DNA from 2 places in the Pseudoalteromonas sp. P1-8 genome. Region 2 is predicted to be linked to the other one. Evidence: predicted binding sites of a transcription regulator. Region 2 holds the regulator's gene; the other holds the start of a gene.
What was found. The regulator sigma-54, encoded in region 2, starts transcription at its own class of promoters, with help from an activator protein. The targets are predictions, from matches to a motif close to GTTGGCACGNNNNTNGNNT.
Positions count from the first base shown of each region.

Region 1: glnA (glutamate--ammonia ligase) is a predicted target of sigma-54. The motif match lies at 8,379-8,397, and genes of this name have one in related genera.

Region 1 covers NZ_LJSO01000010.1:13,655-25,361, forward strand. The annotation lists gene acnA (aconitate hydratase AcnA) at 1-901, opposite strand, end outside; gene AN213_RS14160 (hypothetical protein) at 1,122-1,541, opposite strand; gene AN213_RS14165 (RNA-binding S4 domain-containing protein) at 1,612-1,986, opposite strand; gene AN213_RS14170 (hypothetical protein) at 2,222-2,509, shown strand; gene AN213_RS14175 (hypothetical protein) at 2,563-3,225, shown strand; gene AN213_RS14180 (Crp/Fnr family transcriptional regulator) at 3,222-3,680, opposite strand; gene ntrC (nitrogen regulation protein NR(I)) at 3,706-5,091, opposite strand; gene glnL (nitrogen regulation protein NR(II)) at 5,110-6,180, opposite strand; gene AN213_RS14195 (DUF4124 domain-containing protein) at 6,261-6,782, opposite strand; gene glnA (glutamate--ammonia ligase) at 6,916-8,322, opposite strand; gene typA (translational GTPase TypA) at 8,831-10,654, shown strand; gene AN213_RS14210 (hypothetical protein) at 10,793-11,098, shown strand; gene AN213_RS14215 (BLUF domain-containing protein) at 11,286-11,707, shown strand, end outside.
Region 2 covers NZ_LJSO01000014.1:40,967-52,673, reverse strand. The annotation lists gene AN213_RS16685 (ATP-binding cassette domain-containing protein) at 1-16, opposite strand, end outside; gene AN213_RS16680 (calcium/sodium antiporter) at 265-1,233, shown strand; gene AN213_RS16675 (KpsF/GutQ family sugar-phosphate isomerase) at 1,237-2,208, shown strand; gene kdsC (3-deoxy-manno-octulosonate-8-phosphatase KdsC) at 2,212-2,763, shown strand; gene lptC (LPS export ABC transporter periplasmic protein LptC) at 2,760-3,314, shown strand; gene lptA (lipopolysaccharide transport periplasmic protein LptA) at 3,304-3,825, shown strand; gene lptB (LPS export ABC transporter ATP-binding protein) at 3,822-4,547, shown strand; gene AN213_RS16650 (RNA polymerase factor sigma-54) at 4,655-6,151, shown strand; gene hpf (ribosome hibernation promoting factor) at 6,179-6,466, shown strand; gene ptsN (PTS IIA-like nitrogen regulatory protein PtsN) at 6,470-6,922, shown strand; gene rapZ (RNase adapter RapZ) at 6,923-7,768, shown strand; gene AN213_RS16630 (HPr family phosphocarrier protein) at 7,782-8,054, shown strand; gene mgtE (magnesium transporter) at 8,266-9,624, shown strand; gene AN213_RS16620 (YgiQ family radical SAM protein) at 9,703-11,707, opposite strand, start outside.

The DNA.
Region 1 (11,707 bases), on a different contig from region 2:
TGTTTGCAATAGTTGCACGGTCTGCAAGCGGTAAATCAGCAAGACCATCACCATAAAACTCAACAAATTTACCCACTACGCCATGGTTACGCAGCATTTCTGTCACGGTTAGCACAAGGTCTGTTGCGGTCGTACCTTCTGGCAGGCGACCATTGAGCTTAAAGCCAACGACCTGTGGAATAAGTAAGCTGATTGGTTGACCAAGCATTGCGGCTTCGGCTTCAATACCACCCACACCCCAGCCTAATACCCCAAGACCATTGATCATGGTGGTGTGCGAATCGGTTCCGACTAGGGTATCTGGGTAGGCGAGTGATTTACCATTTTTACTATCGTTAAATACCACGCGGGCTAAATATTCTAAGTTAACTTGGTGTACGATGCCGGTTGCTGGTGGCACGACTTTCAAGTTATCGAAGGCAGTTTGCCCCCAGCGTAAAAATTCGTAACGCTCTTTGTTACGCTCATATTCAAGTTTCGCATTTAAGTCGAATGAGCCATCTTCACCGTAGCCGTCAACTTGCACTGAGTGGTCAATAACAAGCTCAGCAGGTGACAGCGGATTAATCTTCGCAGGGTCGCCGCCAAGTTTTTCCATGGCATCACGCATCGCGGCTAAATCGACAATGGCGGGTACGCCAGTAAAATCTTGCATTACAACGCGAGCAGGTGTAAACGCTACTTCTGCTGATGGTTTCGCTTGAGGGTCCCAGTTTAGTAAAGCATCGATATCTTGCTTTTTAATATTCACGCCATCTTCATTGCGCAACAGGTTTTCAAGTAAAATTTTTAGAGAGAATGGCAGACGTTTTGCTTTGTCGCCTAAACCTTGTAAAGAGTGAATATGGTATTGCTCACCATTAATCGTAAGCTGCTTTTGGGTATCAAAACTGTTATTCATTATTTGCCCCTGTGGTTTGAGCAAGCAATTTGGCTTGCTTTGTTGTTTCCTTTTCGAAATAGACACAGTGTTATTGCAAACTTAATACCAGCTGAGAAATTCATCTAGCTGATGAAAAAATATGCTACCTAATATAGTTGCTGCTGATGTGATTTATTTCAAGGGAAGGAGGCAGATAAAAAGGGTAGTCACTTTAAACTACCCTCAGAAATAAGTGTTTTTAGTTAAGCCAGTTTTGTTGTTTACCTTTATGGCTAATAAACAGTAATAGTAAACCAATAACGATAACACACAATGGCATTGCTAATGCGCTAGTACCAAACATAGCAAGGCTATCTATCACCACAAAATTATAATATTGCTGGACTAATACGGCGATAAACGAGATTGAAAATAACTCGCGCGCAAGGGCTTTTTTTGCCAGTAATAAGATGCTCGCGAAGCTTGCTGCAAACACGGCTATCGCAAAGGCAGCCGTTGACCAGAGCGGTATGTCGCTGTATGCGGCTTGTTGTGCTTCGGGGAGTTGGTTAATCATTTCGGGTGTGATCAACAGTTGCATTACGAACGCAATGACACCTAAAAGATTCCATACAAGGGCTGCCCAAGCAAGTGGCTTGAGCCAAGCTGGAGGATTCATAAATCACCTTTTATTGTTGTTATAATCGCATTCAATTAAAGGTGATTTATGCTAACTAAGCAAGCTCTAGTTAACCAAACGAGATAGGGCGGCGACCGGTTTTTTCGTCTACTTTTGGTTTTTTAGTACGTTTACGCTTCGATTTTTTTGGCGCTTCTTCAGCGCTTTGTGGTTGTGCTTTTTGTACCGGTTCCGGTGGGCGAGGATTTGGTGTTGCATCTTCGCTTAGTGTCAGTTGGAACAACTCACCGTCGAAAGCCAACACGTCACCACTGTATAATTTTTTCCGTTTTATTGTACAAATTTCATAGTTAACCCCAACATAACCTTCACCAATTAAGGCTTTTGCTTGGCCGCCTGTTTCGACTAGGTCGAGCACTTTTAGCAAGTTGCATAACTCTATTGGCTCTTCTTCTAGTTCAATTTCGATGAAATCTTCGTTCATGTTGGTCTCTCTTAATTCAATCGCAGCCATTATAAAGCCTAGCACTCAATTGAACCAAGATTAAATTTTTAAGCTCTTCAAGCGGTTAAAATTTGCAGCAATAAATAATCCGACATTTTTACAAACAGTAAAAAAACTGCAGTATTTGCTGGGTACACTGCGCGCGTTTGGAATTGGTGTACAAATTGCTAAATGCATGTCCGTTTCATTTTTTATTCGTTCAGGAGAAGTTGTAATGGGCGTAAGATCAGCGCTAAGAAAAGAGTTAATGGGTTTGCAAGATTCGTCATTGCTTGCTGCAGATGATGTGCGAGCTTTGTTGACGCAAACAATTAAATCTCAGCCTGAAAAATCAGAACAAGGTTTTGCGTTAATTTCGCGCTTTAATGATAACCATAGCCAGTTAAGTTCAGGTGAAACAAACAAAGAAAAGTTGCTTCAGCATCAAACTCACCGTTTATTTAAAGATATTCTATATACCCGTCAAAGTGTTAATAGTTGGCTAAAAAAACATCTTAGTTGATTTATTGTTTTTCTCACTTTAGACTACGCTTGTAATCTAAAGTGAGAATGAACATGAAAAGGATAATTTCAGCAGCCATATTTTTAATTTTGGCAGGTTGTCAGCAACCAACAGTTTACGTATACACAGAAAACCTTGAACAGTCGCAGTTGCAATCATTAGAGCAAGCATTAAATAAACAAAGCTTACCCTATGAATATACCCAGCTTCCTGTGCCAAGAGAGTTTACTGATGCAACCTTAATGCTATCGAGCGATAAGATTCTTACTCATGAAGCCGAGCAACTAGCTGAAATTATGCAGGGACTGGGTTATCAAGCCGAAATTAAGTACACCACAGATGCCAATCACTTTTACAATCATGGCAATATTGGCTTTTACTTAAAAGCTAAAAATACCACTACCAGTTTTACTATGCCGGCTCGTGTACTCACCACTGGATGCGTTGAAGACAAGTATAATGATCTTGCAGTTACATTTAATGATAAGCAGGCGCACTTTACCCTTACAAGTGGTAGAAAAGTCTCCCTAGATTGGGATTATTTATATGGCTACCTAGTCATTTATTATAAAAATTATTCGCAAACATACAGTCATTTAACGCCAGAAGTGAGCACTCCTTTTGGTATGAAACCATCAGATACTTACCGTTACACGGCACGTGTTAATAGCCCAAGTTGGTTAAATTGCTCATTACAAATTGTGTATATGGACTAGCTTCGCGACTCAAGGTAATTACTAAGCTTAGTAATACGCTCACTCATGCCTTCGATGATGCGGTCTTTAATTTTCTCGCGGATCACATTGGGTAAGCGGGTGAGTGCTTCAGGGGAAATAGCTAACAAAATGGTATCGACTTTTGCGCGTGCGCTGGTACTGTGCTCTCGGTTATTGATAAAAGCACCTTCACCGATAAATTCACCGGGCTCAATGGTGCCAAGTTCGAGTAAATGACTTTGTTTGAATACCATCAGTGAGCCGCTTAGCACGATATAAAGCCGTTTATCAGCATCGTATTGTTTAAAAACAGCGCGGCCTTGTTTGACCAAATACAAATGACTGAATGACTCTAATAACACTTGTCGTTCACTGAGAGTAAACTCTCTAAAGAACGACAATCTGTTAATTATTTCCATTTGTTTAATTAGTGGAATGTGCTCGATTAACTTCATTGACTCACATAGGTATAGCGCGAAATTAGCTAATATTGCGCTCTTTTAGCTTGCGGGTCAATGTATTGCGGCCCCAACCAATCTTCACTGCGGCTTCTTGCTTGTGGCCAGCACAGTTGGCAAGGGCGGTTTTAATCAAACGAGTTTCGAGTTGTGCTTGAATGGCAGGCCAAATATTTTCTTTGCCTTGTTTAAGTTCAAGGTTAAGCCATTGTTGAAATGCATCCAGCCAATCACCTTCTTGCTCAGTCGGTGTAACAGCAACAATCTCTGGTGGTAAATCTTGCTCGCTGATCAGCTCACCCGGTGCCATAACCGTTAACCAGCGGCAGGTATTCTCTAATTGGCGCACGTTACCTGGCCAATTGAATAAGCGCAGTTGCTCAGTGGCTTTAGGGCTTAAAATTTTGCTTTCAACCTGCAACTCTTTGGCACTTTTATGTAAAAAGTGTTGTGCTAGTCGTTCAATATCTTCAGTACGCTCACGTAACGCGGGTAAGCGTAAACGCACCACGTTTAAGCGATGGAATAAGTCGTCACGAAACTTACCTTGTTTTACCAAGTCTTCGAGGTTTTGGTGCGTTGCAGCGATAATACGTACATCAACTTTAATACTTTGATGACCACCAACACGGTAAAACTCACCATCGGCTAACACGCGTAATAAACGTGTTTGTACATCGAGCGGCATATCACCTATTTCATCTAAAAATAAGGTGCCGCCATTCGCTTGTTCAAAACGGCCTTTACGAATACTGTCGGCTCCAGTGAACGCGCCTTTTTCGTGACCGAATAACTCTGACTCGACCAATTCTTTTGGAATGGCAGCCATATTCAAAGCTATAAATTGGTTTTCTTTACGAGGGCTGTGGTTATGCAGGGCACTTGCAACTAGCTCTTTACCTGTCCCTGACTCACCATTAATCAGAACGCTCATACTTGATGCTGATAATTTACCAATTGCCCTAAACACCTCTTGCATAGCAGGCGCTTCGCCTATGATATGCGCATTGGTTTGTGGTGCTTGCTTACGTTTAGTTTTTTTCGTTGAATTAGCACGGCATGCGCTTTCAACCAGCGCGACAGCTTCATCTAAATCGAACGGTTTAGCGAGATACTCAAATGCCCCTTTTTGGAAGGCATTAACCGCTGAGTCTAAGTCTGAGTGAGCGGTCATGATGATCACTGGCAGGCCTGGGTTTTGCTCAGCAATAGTCTCAAGTAACGCCATGCCGTCCATACCCGGCATTCGTACATCAGATACTAATACCGTTGGCTGGCTAAACTTTAATGCATTAAGCACATCTTGTGCGTTCGCATAGCTTTCAGTTTCAAATCCTGCACGTGCCAACGCTTTCTCTAGTACAAAGCGAATTGAGGCATCATCATCAACTAACCAGACTGTTTTCATGACTACTCCAAAAAACCATTAATCCGTAAAAGGCAAATAGATATTAAATTCTGTATGGCCTGGCCAACTGTCACAATCAATGTGGCCATCATGTTGGTCAACCAAGGTTTGCGCTATCGATAAACCAAGCCCTGATCCATTTTCTTTGTTGGTGATCATTGGGTAGAACAAGGTTTCACGTAAGCTCTTGTCTATACCTGGGCCGTTATCCGAAATTTGGATCAGCAAGGTTTTTTTCGGCGCCTTACCTGGGCGCCTGTGTTGATGATTGATGCGGGTTTTTATTCTTATCTCGCCACCATCAACCAGTGCCTGTTGTGCATTACGAATAATGTTCAGTACCACTTGTTGAATTTTACTTTGGTCAATGTACACACTCGGTATACTTGGATCATAGTCTTTCACTAAAGTGATATTGGCATTGTTATCTAACATGCTCAGCTTAATCACTGACTCTAACGCTTGGTGAATGTTGCCATAGGATTTATGTGGCAATTGATTCGGACCAAGTAAGCGGTCTACAAGCTCGCGTAAACGGTCTGCTTGTTCAATGATTAATTCGGCACATTGATCACGTTCTTGCTGATCAACCTCATATTGCAATAATTGCGCCGCTCCGCGAATTCCACCTAAAGGATTTTTAATTTCGTGTGCCAAACCGCGAATTAGATTACGTGCTGCTTGATACTGATGCATTTGGTTCGAAGCTTGATCGTGGCGAATTTCATCATCCATTTGGCGGCATTCAAACAAAATATAATTTTCATCATTGCTGCTTATTCGTCGCGTGCTAATGGTCAGCTTGGCATGGCGAGAATCGACGAACACCACGTCAGCTCTATGCTGGTGGCAATCAACACCATCGAACAACGAATACTGAGCAATGCGTTTTAAGTCTATTGAGTGGTAATTGAATAGGTTATCGAACGGTTGGTTGATAATGCGCTTGGGTCCTAAACCTAAAAGCTCACTGGCGCTATCGTTTGCATAAACCAGTTTAAAATCTCGGTCGAGTAAAATGACAGCAGTACTTAAATTTTTCCAAATACTGTCGAGCAGTTCAGAGTTAAAATGTGTTTCACTGAGCATGATTGCACCATTTTAGTGCGTTTCAATTTAGTGCAGCTTAGCATACTCTTTTTACTTTGCGAGAAGTCATGCCAAAAACCTTAGTTTCCGCCATAAATTGAGGTTCTGTGCATGAAAAAGGTGCTGACTGGGCTAACCGAAACGAGTTTATTATTAGCATCATAAAGTTTAGCTTGTAATGTGTGTTCTCCACGCTCGACCTCTCTTAGTGCAAAGGTCGTGCTATTACTTGGTGCACCATGAGGATTGCCATCAAATAAAAGTTGTACTTTAAATCCGTTTTCAAAGCGTGGGTTAATTCGGGCGGTGACATACACTGAACCGGTATTTTCTCGCACGGTCGCTTCATTAGCAGGAGAAGCAATACTGACTTTAAATTTGACTGGTGTCGCACTTGGTGCGTTATCAAGTATGCTGGTGTCGGTAGCTGGCATGGTCAGGTTTTGGGTATTCATCTTTACTTCGGTAGCGCCAGGGCGCGGTGTATCAGAAAATACTAAAACGCCGTTTTTATCTTTCCAAGAATACACTTTCTGCGCTGCGCTATAGCCAAAAAAGCTTATAAAAATCAGCGATAGTACCAATAAAGTTGTGCTTTTCACCCTGCAACCCTGCATTTTTTAATCTAAATAAAACTGTAGAGTAGAACCCGCTCAATTACCATTAAAAAAGCCCGCAGAGCGGGCTTGAGAACACACATTTATTATCTTTTAGATAATTCTGCTACAGCGTGTGTTACACGCTGTAGTACATTTCGAACTCAACTGGGTGAGTTGTCATGTTAAGTTTTTCAACTTCTTGACCTTTAAGCGCGATGTATGCATCGATTAGGTCATCAGTGAATACGCCACCTTGAGTTAAGAACTCACGGTCAGCGTCTAATGATGCTAGTGCTTCAGATAAAGAAGATGCAACTTGTGGGATCTCAGCTGCTTCTTCAGCAGGTAGATCGTATAAGTCTTTGTCCATTGCATCGCCAGGGTGGATCTTGTTTTTGATACCGTCTAGGCCAGCCATAAGCATTGCAGAGAATGCTAAGTATGGGTTAGCTGTTGGATCAGGGAAACGAATTTCGATACGACGTGCTTTTGCAGACGGTACCACTGGGATACGGATTGAAGCAGAACGGTTACGTGCAGAATATGCAAGCATTACTGGTGCTTCGAAGCCTGGTACTAGGCGCTTGTATGAGTTAGTTGATGCGTTAGCAAATGCGTTGATTGCTTTAGCGTGCTTGATGATACCACCGATGTAGTAAAGAGCTTCTTCAGATAGACCAGCGTATTTGTCACCAGCGAAGATGTTTACGCCATCTTTACCTAGAGATTGGTGGCAGTGCATACCAGAACCGTTATCACCTACGATTGGTTTAGGCATGAATGTCGCTGTTTTTCCGTAAAGGTGAGCCATGTTATGGATAACATATTTCATCTCTTGAATTTCGTCAGCTTTTAATACCATTGTATTGAAGCGCGTTGCGATCTCATTTTGACCTGCAGTTGCTACTTCGTGGTGGTGAGCTTCAACTACTTGACCTAGTTCTTCAAGAACTAAACAAGTTGCTGAACGCCAGTCTTGTGATGAATCAACAGGAGAACACGGGAAGTAACCGCCTTTAACACCTGGACGGTGACCCATGTTGCCACCTTCGTAATCTTTATCTGAGTTCCAAGCAGCTTCTACAGAATCGATTTTGTACATAGAACCAGACATGTCTGATTTGTATTTAACGTCATCAAAAAGGAAGAACTCTGGCTCTGGACCGAATAAAACAGTGTCAGCAATACCAGTAGAACGCATGTACTCTTCAGCGCGTTTTGCAACAGAACGTGGATCACGCTCATAACCTTGAAGTGTTGAAGGCTCAACTACGTCACAACGTACGATTAGTGTAGCTTCTTCAGAAAACGGGTCCATTTTCGCAGACTCAGGAACAGGCATAAGTACCATGTCTGATTCGTTGATACCTTTCCAGCCAGCAATTGAAGAACCGTCAAACATTTTGCCGTCTTCGAAGAAATCTTCATCAATTTGATGATGAGGAATAGAAACATGCTGTTCTTTACCTTTGGTATCAGTAAAGCGTAAATCAATGAACTTAACGTCATTTTCTTTGATAAAATCTAAAACCGATTGTGACATGTGTCCTCCAATTGTTGGGTTTTATTTTTTGCTGCATTATTGCTTTTCGCTTATATAAGCTGGTTTCGTGCCATGTTTTTAACACCTTGTTTAGGCTTATAAAAAGTGAACAGGGCTTCGTTTTGTTAACTTTTATTGCACTAAGTTGGTGCGTAAAAAGATCATTCTGGTGCGTAAAAAGTGCGACCTTGTTTTGCACAATTATTGAGCGTGCCAATTTTTCTGTTATGAACACGATTTAGTGCCAAAATATGGTTCAAAAACGAAAATTTCGCCAGTTTTGAGCTCAGATTCACTTTAATTTTCATAAATTTGTCATTTATAAAACAGATACTTATAAAAAGCTTGAAGAAAGTTTATAAATTTATATTGGATAAACTTTCATCCATGCCATTATTAAGGGATAATATGCGCCCTTTTAAATCCTATGCTGGGACATCTGGTGAAAACGCAGGTGAGTGCGTAGATCTTGCAGGATCAATGAGATTCAATTTCTCTGAGAAAAAATATGAGCATCGAAAAGTTAAGAAATATAGCGATTATCGCCCACGTTGACCACGGTAAAACAACTTTGGTTGATAAACTGCTTGAGCAATCAGGCACATTAGAAACGCGCGGCGGTAACGAAGAGCGCGTAATGGACTCAAACGACATTGAGAAAGAGCGTGGTATTACCATTTTAGCTAAAAACACAGCTATCTCTTGGAACGACTACCATATCAATATCGTAGACACCCCAGGACACGCCGACTTCGGTGGTGAAGTAGAACGCGTACTTTCGATGGCTGACTCAGTATTACTACTTGTTGATGCTCAAGAAGGTCCAATGCCGCAAACGCGTTTCGTAACGCAAAAAGCATTCGCACAAGGTTTAACACCGATTGTTGTTATCAACAAGATCGACAAACCAGGCGCACGTCCTGACTGGGTTATGGACCAAGTTTTCGACTTATTCGATAACTTAGGTGCAACTGATGAACAGTTAGACTTTAAAGTAATCTATGCATCAGCTATCAACGGCTGGGCAACAATGGATTTAGACGAGCCATCAGAAAACATGGAACCAATGTTCCAGATGATCGTTGACGAAGTATCTCCACCGGATGCAGATCCTGAAGGTGCTTTCCAAATGCAAATTTCTCAGCTTGACTACAACTCGTACATCGGTGTTATCGGTGTAGGTCGTATCAAGCGTGGTACTGTTCGCCCTAACCAACAAGTAACAATTGTTAGTGCAGATGGTACTAAGCGTAATGGTAAAGTTGGCCAAGTAATGAGCTACTTAGGTCTTGAGCGTCATGAAGCAGAGTCTGCAGGCGCGGGTGACATCATTGCTATCACAGGTCTTGGTGAGCTGAAAATCTCAGACACTATCTGTGATGTAAATACCGTTGAAGCATTACCACCGCTAAGTGTTGATGAGCCTACAGTAACAATGACGTTCTCTGTAAACACATCACCATTTGCTGGTAAAGAAGGTAAATTCGTAACTTCACGTAACATCCTTGAGCGTTTACAAGCTGAGCTTGTTCACAACGTTGCATTACGTGTTGAAGAAACTGACAACCCAGATAGCTTCCGTGTTTCTGGTCGTGGTGAGTTACACTTAGGTATCTTAATCGAGAACATGCGTCGTGAAGGTTACGAGCTTGCTGTATCTCGTCCACAAGTAATCCTTCGTGAAGTTGATGGTCAAAAAGAAGAGCCATACGAAACACTTACAATCGACTGTCAAGAAGAGCACCAAGGTTCTATCATGGAACAAATTGGTCTTCGTAAGGGTGAACTAACAGACATGTCTCCAGATGGTAAAGGCCGTGTACGTATGGACTTTATGATCCCAAGCCGTGGCTTAATTGGTTTCCAAACTGAGTTCATGACATTAACGTCTGGTTCTGGTCTTCTTTACCACACATTCGATCACTATGGTCCACACAAAGGCGGTACTATCGGTGCTCGTAAGAATGGTGTAATGATTGCAAACGCAACAGGTAAAGCACTTACTAACGCATTATTCAACTTACAAGACCGTGGTAAGTTATTCATCGGTCACGGTGTTGAAGTTTACGAAGGTATGGTTATCGGTATCCACAGCCGTGACAACGACCTAACAGTAAACGCGCTTAAAGGTAAGCAACTTACAAACGTTCGTGCATCTGGTACAGATGAAGCACAAACACTTGTTCCACCACTAAACTACACGCTTGAACAAGCGATTGAGTTCATCGATGATGACGAGTTAGTGGAAGTTACACCTGAGAACATCCGTATTCGTAAGCGTCACTTAACTGAAAGTGAGCGTAAGCGTGCGAGCCGTCAAGCTAAAGACTAATAAGGTCTTTTAGTTTTACAAAATTAAAACCGCCGTATTGAAAAATACGGCGGTTTTTTGTTGTATGATTAGCTCTCAGCTCTCAGCTCTCAGCTCTCAGCTCTCAGCTCTCAGCTGTCAGATCGAATGGAAGATTAAATGTTTTTTGGGTATGAGTTTTATTACTGGCTCGGATGGTTAGCGATAACAGTTCTTGCTGCAAAGAAATATGGCTATCTAGGCTTGTTCATTGCGCATTGCATCATTTTTGTGAGTGTATTTGCTAGTGACTTACGCTATGTGTCGCAACTAATATCCCAACCTGAGTGGGATGGTAATCCTGACCTTGATATTATTTTTCTTGTTGGCGTAATATTTCGTACTATAGTGATTAATGTTTTATTGCTACCGACAGGAATTTTAGGAAAATATTTCCATAACAAAGTTAATACCACTGGAATTTAGCCTAAGCTAATTTTCTAGGAGTAAATTGTTCCAACATTGCTATCAGAATTGTAGCTTTACTTATTTTGTTTGTATTTCTAACCTAGTTAATTAGTTTATTGAGCAACTCGCAACTCGCAACTCGCAACTTTTTACTAACTCCCCCATCTGTACTATCTTTTCTAAATCCAACTTGCAGGAGAGTAAGATGTATTTAGTTAGACTGATTTACACAAGTGAAATTAGCGATGGGTTTGGGCCCAATGACATCGAAGATATTCTCGAGAAAGCTAAGCAGAATAATGCAGAAAGTAATGTAACTGGGCTACTGTGTTTTAATAGCACCCACTTTATGCAATGCCTTGAGGGGTCACGAAAAGCGGTGAATGAAACTTATCATCGTATTCTTAATGACAAACGTCATTGCAATATCATCATGCTGAATTACTGTGAAATAGTAGAGCGTGAATTTGAGAATTGGTCGATGGGATACATACCTAATTCAAAAATGACAACTCCATTAAACTTAAAGTACTCAGGTACCAGCGAATTTAATCCATTAGCCATGTCGGCAGGAAGCGCCCATAAACTTATGCTGGCTTTACGGGACTCATTGCTCAAACATACTAT
Region 2 (11,707 bases):
ACAAGTCGCTCTCCATAACGTTTTTCACTAGTTTTGCCATTTTAAGGGTTTTTTAGTCAAGATGGAAAAAACAAATCGTAAAATTTTGTAATATTTTCTATCAATAAATTCTAAAGCTAGCTGCAAAGAGCTTAACGACACCTGAAATTTAGTTTCCTTACTAAGCACGCTTTATGCTCGCCAGCCCATTCTTTTACTTATACTTTCAGGTTCGCTTTTGTTACTATTTGCAGTCATCTGTATAAGTAATGTTGGCGTATCACAATGGTGACTTCTTTTGTCATTTTAATTATTGGTTTTGCTGCACTCGTTTGGAGTGCCGATCGGTTTGTTTATGGGGCGGCTGCACTCGCAAAAAATATGGGGATCCCCACCCTAATCATTGGTTTAACCGTTGTTGCTATGGGCTCATCAGCCCCTGAAATGATGGTATCTGCATCGGCAGCACTTGCTGATAAAACAGATACTGCAGTAGGTAATGCGGTCGGCTCTAACATTACTAACATCTTACTTGTACTTGGTGTCACAGCTTTACTACGCCCTCTTTCAGTATCTTCAATGACACTTAAACGCGAAATGCCGCTGGTACTGTTAATCTCAGTAGCCGCTTGGTATGTGTTCTCAGATAACTATTTTTCGTTCGCTGAAGGCATTGCCTTGATAATTGCTTTTGCTGTGTTTATTGGTGGTTTAGTTATTGTTTCTCTGCGTGCTAAAAACCAAGATGACCCATTTGTCAGCGAAGCATGTGAAGATGTTCCGAATGATGTCAGTACCAAATCTGCCGTATTTTGGTTAGTCATCGGCATGATTTTATTACCAATTAGTTCACACTTTTTAGTTGAATCAGCCGTTGATATTGCGAAATATTTTGGTCTATCAGACCTTGTAATAGGTTTAACCATAATTGCTATTGGTACCAGCCTACCAGAGCTGGCAGCCTGTATTGCTGGGGTATTAAAGAACGAAGACGATTTAGCGCTCGGGAATATCGTTGGCTCAAACATTTTCAATTTACTCGCCGTATTACCACTTGCAGGTATTATCAATCCGTCAATTATTGACCCTTCTGCGGCAAACCGCGATGCACTTATCATGATTGCAGCAACGATTGTGTTGATTGCCATGTCATTGAACTTTAAAGGTGCTCGTCGTATCAATAGAGTAGAAGGTGGCTTCTTGTTAGTCGCATTTATTGCATATCAGGGCTATATTTTCAGCCAAGTAGGATAATTAATGACACAACCTAGCTTTATCGCGCAGGGTAAGCGCGTACTCGAAATTGAAGCACAAGCTTTACAAGAAATTGAGCAATATATAAATCAAGATTTCGATAGCGCTTGCCAGTTAATGTTCCAATGTACAGGTCGTATTATTGTGATTGGTATGGGCAAGTCAGGCCACGTTGGTAATAAAATTGCGGCGACCCTTGCAAGTACTGGCACACCTGCATTTTTTGTTCACCCTGGCGAAGCAAGCCACGGTGATTTAGGCATGATCACCCGTGATGATGTGGTGATGTGTATTTCGAACTCAGGTGAGACCAGCGAAGTACTCAGCATTATCCCTGTTATTAAGCGCATTGGCGCAAAGATGATTTCACTAACAGGCAACCCAGACTCAACCATGGCAAAACTGTCTGATGTTCATGTGTGCATTAAAGTAAGCCAAGAGGCATGTCCGTTAGGCCTTGCGCCAACTGCAAGTACTACTGCAACCTTGGTTATGGGCGATGCAATGGCGGTTGCATTACTTGAAACCCGTGGTTTCACAGCCGATGACTTTGCGCTTTCACACCCGGGTGGCAGCTTAGGTAAACGTTTATTGCTTACATTAGATGATGTGATGCACGCAGGCGACGCCACACCAATCGTTAGCGAAACCCAAAGCATTAAAGACGCACTAATCGAAATGTCAGCCAAAGGCCTTGGTATGACCGCTGTAATCGGAGCAGACAAAAAGTTAGCCGGGTTATTCACTGATGGTGACTTACGCCGTATTTTAGAACAGCGCATCGATATCCATAGCACTACAATTAGCCAAGTGATGACCCGTTCATGTACAACTGCTCGCCCTGACATGCTTGCAGCCGAAGCTTTAAACATTATGGAACGCAAACGTATCAATGGTTTAATTGTGGTAGATCAAAGTAATACGCCAATTGGTGCCCTTAATATGCAAGACCTATTAAAAGCAGGAGTTCTCTAAGCAATGACATTCGCCGAGCTATACCAGCCTCTTAGCCCTGATGTGAGTCAGCGCGCACAAAAAGTAAAATTGCTAATCTGTGATATAGATGGTGTTTTTTCTGATGGCCGAATTTATTTAGGTAATGATGGCGAAGAGCTTAAAGCATTTAATACTAAAGATGGCTTTGGTATTAAAGCGCTCATTAATAGTGGCTTTGAAGTGGCTGTGATTACTGGCCGCCATTCACAAATAGTTCAGCAGCGAATGACTAGCCTAACAGTTCAGCACATTTATCAGGGACAAGAAGATAAGCTGATTGCTTATCAAGAGTTAAAAGATAAACTGGGGCTGACTGATGAACAAATTGCCTATATTGGTGATGATGGTCCAGACTTACCAGTAATGGAAAAAGTAGGGTTTGCTGTTGCTGTAAACGACGCACACCCACTGATTAAAAAGCTGGCTCATTACACCACATTATTACCAGGTGGCTTTGGAGCTGTGCGTGAATTAACTGATTTACTGATGTTAGAAAACGGTAAGCCGTTAACTAGCGATGGAACCAGCGCATGAATATAGCCCGTATTTTACTGAGTATTGTTTTTGTTTGTTGCATGGTGTGGTTATGGTACCCGTACTTTAACCAATCAACAGACACAATAACTAGTGAAGACGAGATCATCGCAACACCTGATTACACTGCTGTGGCGTTAAAGCAAACAGCGTATGATGAGCAAGGCAAAATTAGTCATAAAGTGGCTGCTGCTAAAATGGAGTTGTATCAACAATTAGGGTTTACCTTTTTTGAGCAACCTATTTTTACTATTTATGGCGACCAGCATGTTTGGCAAGTAAAAGCCAAAGAAGCCACATTGTATGAAAACGATCAGCTGATTTTTGAAGGGGATGTAGTTGCTAAAAACTTAACCCACAACGGCATGATTGAAGATATAAAAGCAGAAAACATTAATGTCGATATTGATAAAATGACCATGTTTTCTAAGCAACCTGTGACACTAACAGGACCGAATTTAAAGATTACCGGTAAAGGCTTAAAAGCCGATTTAAAAACCGAAATTGTTGAGTTAACTAACCATACACGAACCATATACTATGACCAATAAACTGAAGAAATTACTCCTGATCCCAAGCTTATTGATTGCCTTTTCGGGCGCAGCTGCCGAGCAAACAGGCGCTCAAATTAGCATTAGCTCAGATCGCCAAGTAGGTAAACTAAAAGATGGCGTTGGCATATTTGAAGGTAACGTAGAGATCGTGCATGGTAATCGTCGTATTACCGCTGAACGCCTTGAAGCACACGGCGGTGACACCGAGGGTACAGTAGAGTTAATTATTGCCACAGGTAAGCCTGCTTACTTCGAAGAAAAGCAAACTGATGGCACCGTGATGAGCGCCAGCGCCGAAGAAGTTCGTTATGATGTTGCAAAACGCTTCTTAACCTTAAATGGTGAAGCTGAAGTTACTCAAGCAGGTCAAAAAGTAACAGCAAAAAGCATTACCTATGATATGGCACAGCAGCTGATCAGTGCTGAAAAAGACGAAAACTCAACAGATCGTGTACACACTATTTTAGTGCCTGTTGAAAATAAAAAAGATAATAAAGGCCAACCATGAGCACATTAAAAGCAGAGCTTTTAGCTAAAAGCTACAAAGGCCGCCAAGTGGTTAAAAATGTCGGCCTTGAAGTTGAAGCGGGCAGCATTGTTGGCTTGCTTGGCCCAAATGGTGCAGGTAAAACCACCACCTTCTATATGATTGTAGGCCTAGTCCCAAGCGACAAAGGTAAAATCAGCATTGATGATAACGATATTACCCTTTTGCCAATGCACAATCGTGCCCGCTTAGGTATCGGCTATCTGCCACAAGAATCGTCAATTTTTCGAAAGTTAACGGTTTACCAAAACTTGATGGCTATTTTAGAAACCCGTAAAGATCTAAACAAAGCAGGTCGCGAAGAAACACTTAATAGCTTACTCGATGAATTTAGTATTCAACACATTCGTGACAGCCAAGGTATGGCGCTGTCAGGTGGTGAGCGACGCCGTGTAGAAATTGCTCGCGCATTAGCCGCTAATCCTAAATTTATCCTTTTAGATGAGCCTTTTGCTGGTGTTGATCCAATTTCAGTGTTAGATATAAAGAAAATTATTGAGCACCTAAAAAATCGTGGTATCGGTGTACTAATTACTGACCATAATGTTCGAGAAACCCTTGATGTTTGTGAAAAAGCCTACATTGTTTCTCATGGGGAGCTAATTGCATCAGGCACACCTGAGCACGTATTAGCAGACCAAACTGTACGCGATGTATATCTAGGCGAGCAATTCAGGCTGTAACCATTACGCCAGCGACTAGAGCATCTGCTAGACTTATAACAATGACAATAAATCGATAACTGTGTTTTTACAGTTATCGATAACTTTAAAAGGATTGTTAGGGATACATGAGGCAATCATTACAGCTGCGCATGGGCCAGCAACTTACAATGACTCCACAACTGCAACAAGCGATTCGTTTGTTGCAGCTCAGTACATTGGATCTCCAGCAAGAAATTCAAGAAGCGCTTGATAGTAATCCCCTACTTGAAGTGGAAGAAGCGGATTACAATGAAGAAAGCACCGGCAAGAATGAGCAAAAAGCGGAGTCTGACGATGTGCAAGTCAGCGCGTCTGCCGAAGAAGCACCTAGCGAGTACGAGCAAGAAAGTAGTGATGCTCTCAATAAAGACACCGTAAGCGATGACTTAGCCATGGATGTTACTTGGGATGAGTACATGAGTGCCGCCCCTTCAACATCGTCAGGGCCAATGCCTGAAGATGAATCTATCTATCAAGGTGCATCAACCGAAACCCTTCACGAATACCTAATGTGGCAATTACAGCTCACGCCATTTAGCCCTACTGATGAAGCGATTGCTGTGGCAATTGTAGAAGCTATCGATGATTCAGGTATTTTAACGGTAAGCTGTGAAGATATAGTCGAAAGCTTTAATCAAAATAACGATGAAGAAGAAATCGAACTTGATGAAGTCGAAGCGGTCTTAAAAAGAATTCAGTTATTTGATCCTGTGGGTATTGGCGCGCGCAGTTTACAAGAATGTCTGTGCATTCAGCTACGCCAATTCGATGCCGATACGCCATATTTAGCTGAAACTAAAATGGTTTTATCTGAGCATATCGAATTATTAGCGAGTCGCGACTATCGAACTTTGATGAAAAAGACTAAGCTTAAAGAAAACGAGCTTAAAGAAGTTATGACGCTCATCCACAGCTTAAACCCTAAGCCTGCGGATAGCATAGTACGCGAAGAGTCTGAGTACGTCATACCTGATGTATCAGTGAAAAAAGTAAAAGGTCGCTGGGTAGTCGAGTTAAACCCAGATTGTATGCCAAAGATTAGAGTGAACAGCCAATATGCAGCTATGTCTCGCTCAGTTAAATCAAGTAGCGACAGCCAATTTATTCGTTCTCACTTACAAGAAGCAAAGTGGTTTATTAAGAGCTTAGAAAGCCGTAACGATACGCTATTAAAGGTGACCAACTGTATCGTTCAACAACAACAAGCTTTCTTTGAACATGGCCCTGAAGCAATGAAGCCGATGGTGCTAAATGATGTTGCTGAAATGGTCGAAATGCATGAATCGACGATTTCACGGGTAACAACGCAAAAATATATGCATACCCCACGGGGTATTTTTGAGTTGAAATATTTCTTCTCAAGCCATGTCAGCACCGAAAATGGTGGTGAGTGTTCTTCTACAGCAATACGCGCTTTAATCAAGAAGTTAGTCGCTGCAGAAAACTCAGCTAAACCATTGAGTGATAGCAAAATTGCAGATATATTGGCTGAGCAAGGAATTAAAGTAGCTAGACGTACAATTGCAAAATATCGTGAGTCTCTAGCAATACCTCCGTCTAATCAGCGTAAGAGTCTGATTTAGACGTTTTACATAGAAGGAAAAATGCTTATGCAACTAAATTTAACTGGTCGTCATGTAGAAATCACAGATTCATTAAGAGACTATGTAAACACCAAGTTTGCGAAACTAGAAAGGCATTTTGACCATATTAATAATGTTCATGTCATTCTAGATGTAGAAAAATTAAGCCAAAAAGCAGAAGCAACTTTACATGTAAACGGAGGCGAATTATTCGCTTCTACAGAACATCAAGATATGTACGCAGCCATTGACTCACTGATCGATAAACTTGATCGCCAAGTCATTAAACACAAAGAGAAATTAGCTCGACATTAAATTATGAAACTAAGTTCACTTACTAACCAGGACTGCAGCAAAGCTGCGGTCCTTTTTAATAGCAAAAAAAGAATTCTTGAATATATCAGCGAACTGGCCCACCAGCAGCTTCCTCATTTATCGCAACAAGATATCCTAGATGCTTTACTCAACCGAGAAAAACTAGGTAGCACCGGCATTGGCCGAGGTATTGCTATTCCACATGGCCGAATGAGCGGCGCAGATGAGCCTCATGCATTTGTGATAGTGAGTGAATCCCCTATTAATTTTGATGCAATTGATAATCGTCCAGTTGATATTTTTGTGGCACTCATCGTACCAGATGGTGACTGTCAGCTTCACCTAAAGACCTTATCAACAATTGCTGATAGACTTAAAGATAAAGAATTTTGTAAACAGCTGCGTAGTGCTACTACCGATCAGCAACTGTTTCAGGTCATATCAGCAGAGGCATAAATGGAATTAATAATTATCAGCGGTCGCTCAGGCTCAGGTAAATCGGTCGCTTTACGAGTACTTGAAGACTTAGGCTATTATTGCGTTGATAATATTCCGGTTAATTTACTGCCTTCGCTCGTACGTAGTGTGTCTGATAACTACGATAAAATAGCGGTCAGTATCGACGTACGTAACTTACCGAAAGAGCAGCAAGAATTTAATGATATTCTTGAGTACCTGCCAGGTTTCGCAAACCCAACACTATTCTATTTAGACAGTGATGACCAAACTCTGATCAAGCGCTTTTCAGAAACACGCCGCTTGCATCCACTATCTATTGATTCTTTGCCGCTTGATCTGGCCATTAAACAAGAAAAAATCCTGCTTGATGTGTTGATCACTCGCGCTGACTTTATGATTGATACCACTGATCTGAGTGTTCATCAGTTAGCAGAATCAATTCGCGAAAAGATTTTAGGTAAAAAAGATAAAAAGCTAATTATTACTTTTATGTCGTTTGGCTTTAAGCATGGTATTCCAAAAGAAGCTGACTACGTTTTTGATGCACGCTTTTTACCTAACCCACACTGGGAACCTGATTTAAAGCCACTAACTGGCCTTGATCAACCAGTAAAAGATTACCTAGCTAGCCACAGCATAGTGCAAAAGTTCACTTGGCAAATACAAACCTTTGTGCAAACTTGGTTGCCACATTTAGAGCGTAATAACCGCAGTTACCTGACCATTGCTATTGGTTGCACCGGCGGCCAGCATCGCTCTGTTTACTTAGCGCAAACAATTGGTGAGAGCTTTGCCAAAAGCCATGCTAATGTAAAAATCCGCCACCGCGAACAAGACATTTAATTAGGCACCAACAATGCACGCTGAAGATACCTTTTTAATTCAAAACAAACTTGGCTTACATGCTCGTGCTGCTACTGTTTTAGCGCAATTAGCACTGCAATTTGATGCCAAAATTACGCTTTATCAAGATGATAAAGAAGCTGAAGGCGACAGCGTGTTAGCATTAATGCTACTTGAAAGTAGTCAGGGTAAAGAAGTTCGCGTTGTGTGTGAAGGCCCTGACGCCGATGCTGCATTAACGGCAATCGGCGAATTAATTGCACAACGCTTCCACGAGCAAGAATAGCATTTGCTAAGACTTCAAGGTTTACGGTAAACTTAATTCGGATATTTAAAATTCCCTTTAAATATCCTACTTTTATATCGCTCGCTTTTCTAAATTACAAAACTCTTAATAAATTTATCGCAGTGCGACGATATCTCTGCAAATACACTACAAAGCAACTATGCTGTATTTGCTTAGCCTATTTAAACTTTTTTCAGTTGTAAGGACGCCAATGCCAGAAGCCTTTGAACAAGATTACCCACTACAACAACTCAAACAAGTGACCAAGTCACTCAATAGTGGTCAATTTGTTCAAGTGCGCGGTATGTTAGCCAAAACGGCACCTTGTGATACAGCCCTTTTACTTGAATCTTCTCCCCATAAAATTCGTCGTATGCTTTGGCAGCTGGTTGATCCAGATGTCCGTGGTGATGTTCTAGAAGAACTCTCTGAAGATGTACGTCTTGGCATTATTGCCCAGATGGAGCCTGAGCACATTGCTGCTGCCACTGAAGATATGGACGACGATGACTTAGGTGAGGTTTTACGTAGTCTTCCTGATACCGTATATCAAGACGTTGTCAGTGCCATGGATTCGCAAGATAGAGAGAGAGCAACTCAAGCACTTTCTTATCAAGAGCGCTCAGCCGGTGCCTTGATGAACAGCGATACGGTCACCATTCGTCCTGACGTTACTCTCGATGTTGTACTGCGCTATTTACGCTTACGAGGTGAGCTACCAGAGGGTACCGATGACTTATATGTAGTTGATAAGCATAACTGCTTTTTAGGCGCGCTTTCATTAACTACATTGCTGACCAGTCCTTCAGATAAAATTGTTCGTGATTTAATGGATGAAGACTGTGAGTCAATCCTAATCTCTATGGATGAAAGTGATGTAGCGCAACTGTTCGAGCGTCACAACTGGATTTCAGCGCCTGTTGTGGATGATAACGCTCACTTGCTTGGTCGTATTACCATTGATGATATCGTTGACGTAATCCGTGAAGATGCAGAGCACAGCATGCTAAGCCTCGCTGGTCTTGACGACGAAGAAGATACCTTTGCGCCAGTGCTAAAAAGTTCGCAGCGTCGCTCTATTTGGCTTGGGGTTAACTTATTAACCGCATTGTTAGCAGCCATTGTGGCAAGCTTTTTCGAAAACACCTTAGCAATCTTGCCTATTTTAGCGGTACTCAATGGTATCGTCCCTTCAATGGGGGGTGTTGCGGGTAGCCAAACCCTAACTCTGGTTATTCGTGGTATAGCGGTTGGTCATATCAACCAAACCAACCAACGCTTCTTATTACTTAAGGAGTTAGCGATTGGCGCACTGAATGGCATTATTTGGTCGATATTAATTGCTGGTGTGGTTGCCCTATGGCAGTGGGACTTTAAACTCGGCGCAGTGCTGGCCTTTGCAATGTTTATGAATCTTGTTGCCGCTGGTATTGCGGGTGCGAGCATTCCATTAATTCTTAAGAAAATGAAAATTGACCCAGCCCTTGCAGGGAGCGTAGTGCTGACAACCGTCACTGATATTGTTGGTATCTTTGCCTTTTTAGGCACCGCGACTTGGTTATTGATCTAATACCAATTCGCAATAATACTTAGTTAAGCGAATTGGTATAAATAAAAACGGCCCTTAAAGGGCCGTATTTATATCTATTTACTTTGCGCGCTGCTTATTTTTACCTACTCGAGGTTTGGTATTGGCCTTTTTAAACTGGCTAAAACCGGTGTGACGAGTCAGTGCCGCACGGCCTTTACCGCCCTTTCCTCTAGCAGCTTTCTCGTTACGACCTTCTTCAGGTACCAAACAGTTCGGTCCTTTACCGATTAGATTCGCTTTGCCCATTTTTCTTAGTGCTTCACGGATCATCGGCCAACCAGCAGGATCGTGGTAACGTAAAATCGCTTTGTGTAAGCGACGCTGGCGTGCGCCTTTTGGAACAGGCACTTGCTCAGTATTGTTCTTAATATTACGCAGCGAGTTCATCTCAGTGTGATAAATCGTGGTTGCATTGGCCATCGGCGATGGATAAAAGTTTTGCACTTGATCAAGCTTAAAGTCATTAGACTTTAACCACAACGCCATGTTCACCATGTCTTCGTCTTTCGTTCCTGGGTGAGCAGAAATAAAATACGGGATCAAATACTGCTTTTTACCCGCTTCTTTTGAGTATTTATCAAATAGCTCTTTAAACTTATCGTAAGCTCCCATGCCCGGCTTCATCATCTTAGACAATGGACCATCTTCAGTATGCTCAGGGGCAATTTTTAAGTACCCGCCTACGTGATGGGTAACCAACTCTTTTACATAGCGAGGGTCTTCTACAGCTAAGTCATAACGTACGCCAGACGCAATCAAAATTTTCTTTACACCTTTTACATCACGGGCTTTTTTATAAAGCTCAATAGTTGGGGTGTGATCCGTGTCCATGTGCTTACAGATATCAGGATAAACACATGATAAACGTCGGCATGTACTCTCTGCTTTTTTACTCTTACAGCGCAACTTGTACATATTCGCTGTCGGTCCACCTAAGTCAGAGATAACCCCAGTGAAGCCCGGTACTCTGTCACGAATTTGCTCAATTTCATCAATAATTGATTGCTCAGAACGGCTTTGAATAATACGTCCTTCGTGCTCTGTAATCGAACAGAAAGAACAGCCACCAAAGCAACCACGCATGATGTTCACCGAGGTTTTAATCATTTCATAGGCTGGGATTTTTTCATCGCCGTAGCTTGGGTGTGGAATACGCTGATATGGCAAACCAAATACGCCATCCATTTCTTCAGTTTCAAGCGGAAATGCAGGCGGGTTAACCCAAATAGAACGATCGCCATGGCGTTGAAATAACGCACGGGCGCAACCTGGGTTTGTTTCTTGGTGCAAAATACGCGAGGCATGGGCATAAAGCGGTTTATTTACGCTTACTTGCTCATACGCTGGCAGCTTAACGTAGGTCTTTTCCCAAGGCTTAGGACGAGCTGGCTGAATAGTGATTGGCTTAGCCGCCTCGGCACTTAAATCAATACCTGCTTTTTTAAATTCAGATTTACTACAACCCACATCATCTGCGCCATACGGGTTTGGAATTGGATCAATCTTACCTATTTTATCTATTGCAGTTGAGTCACTACCACGCCAACCCGGTAATGGTTCTTTACGAATAACCGCAGTACCACGAATATCTTGAATTGTCTCTACCGACTCACCCGCGGCAATACGGTGGGCAACTTCAACAAGTGGGCGCTCAGCATTACCGTAAATTAGAATGTCAGCTTTGGCATCAAACAATACGCTACGGCGTACTTTTTCTTGCCAATAATCATAATGAGCAATACGGCGTAAACTCGCCTCAATACCACCAATGATCAGCGGCACATCTTTATAAGCTTCGCGACAGCGTTGGCTGTATACAACTACCGCACGGTCAGGACGTTTACCGCCTATGTTACCCGGCGTATAAGCATCATCATGACGCATACGCTTTTCAGCAGTATAACGGTTGATCATCGAGTCCATATTACCCGCTGTAACACCAAAGAATAAGTTAGGCTTACCTAACGCCATAAAGGCATCTTTTGAGTTCCAATCAGGCTGTGCAATTATACCCACACGAAAACCCTGTGACTCAAGCATACGCCCTATCACAGCCATACCG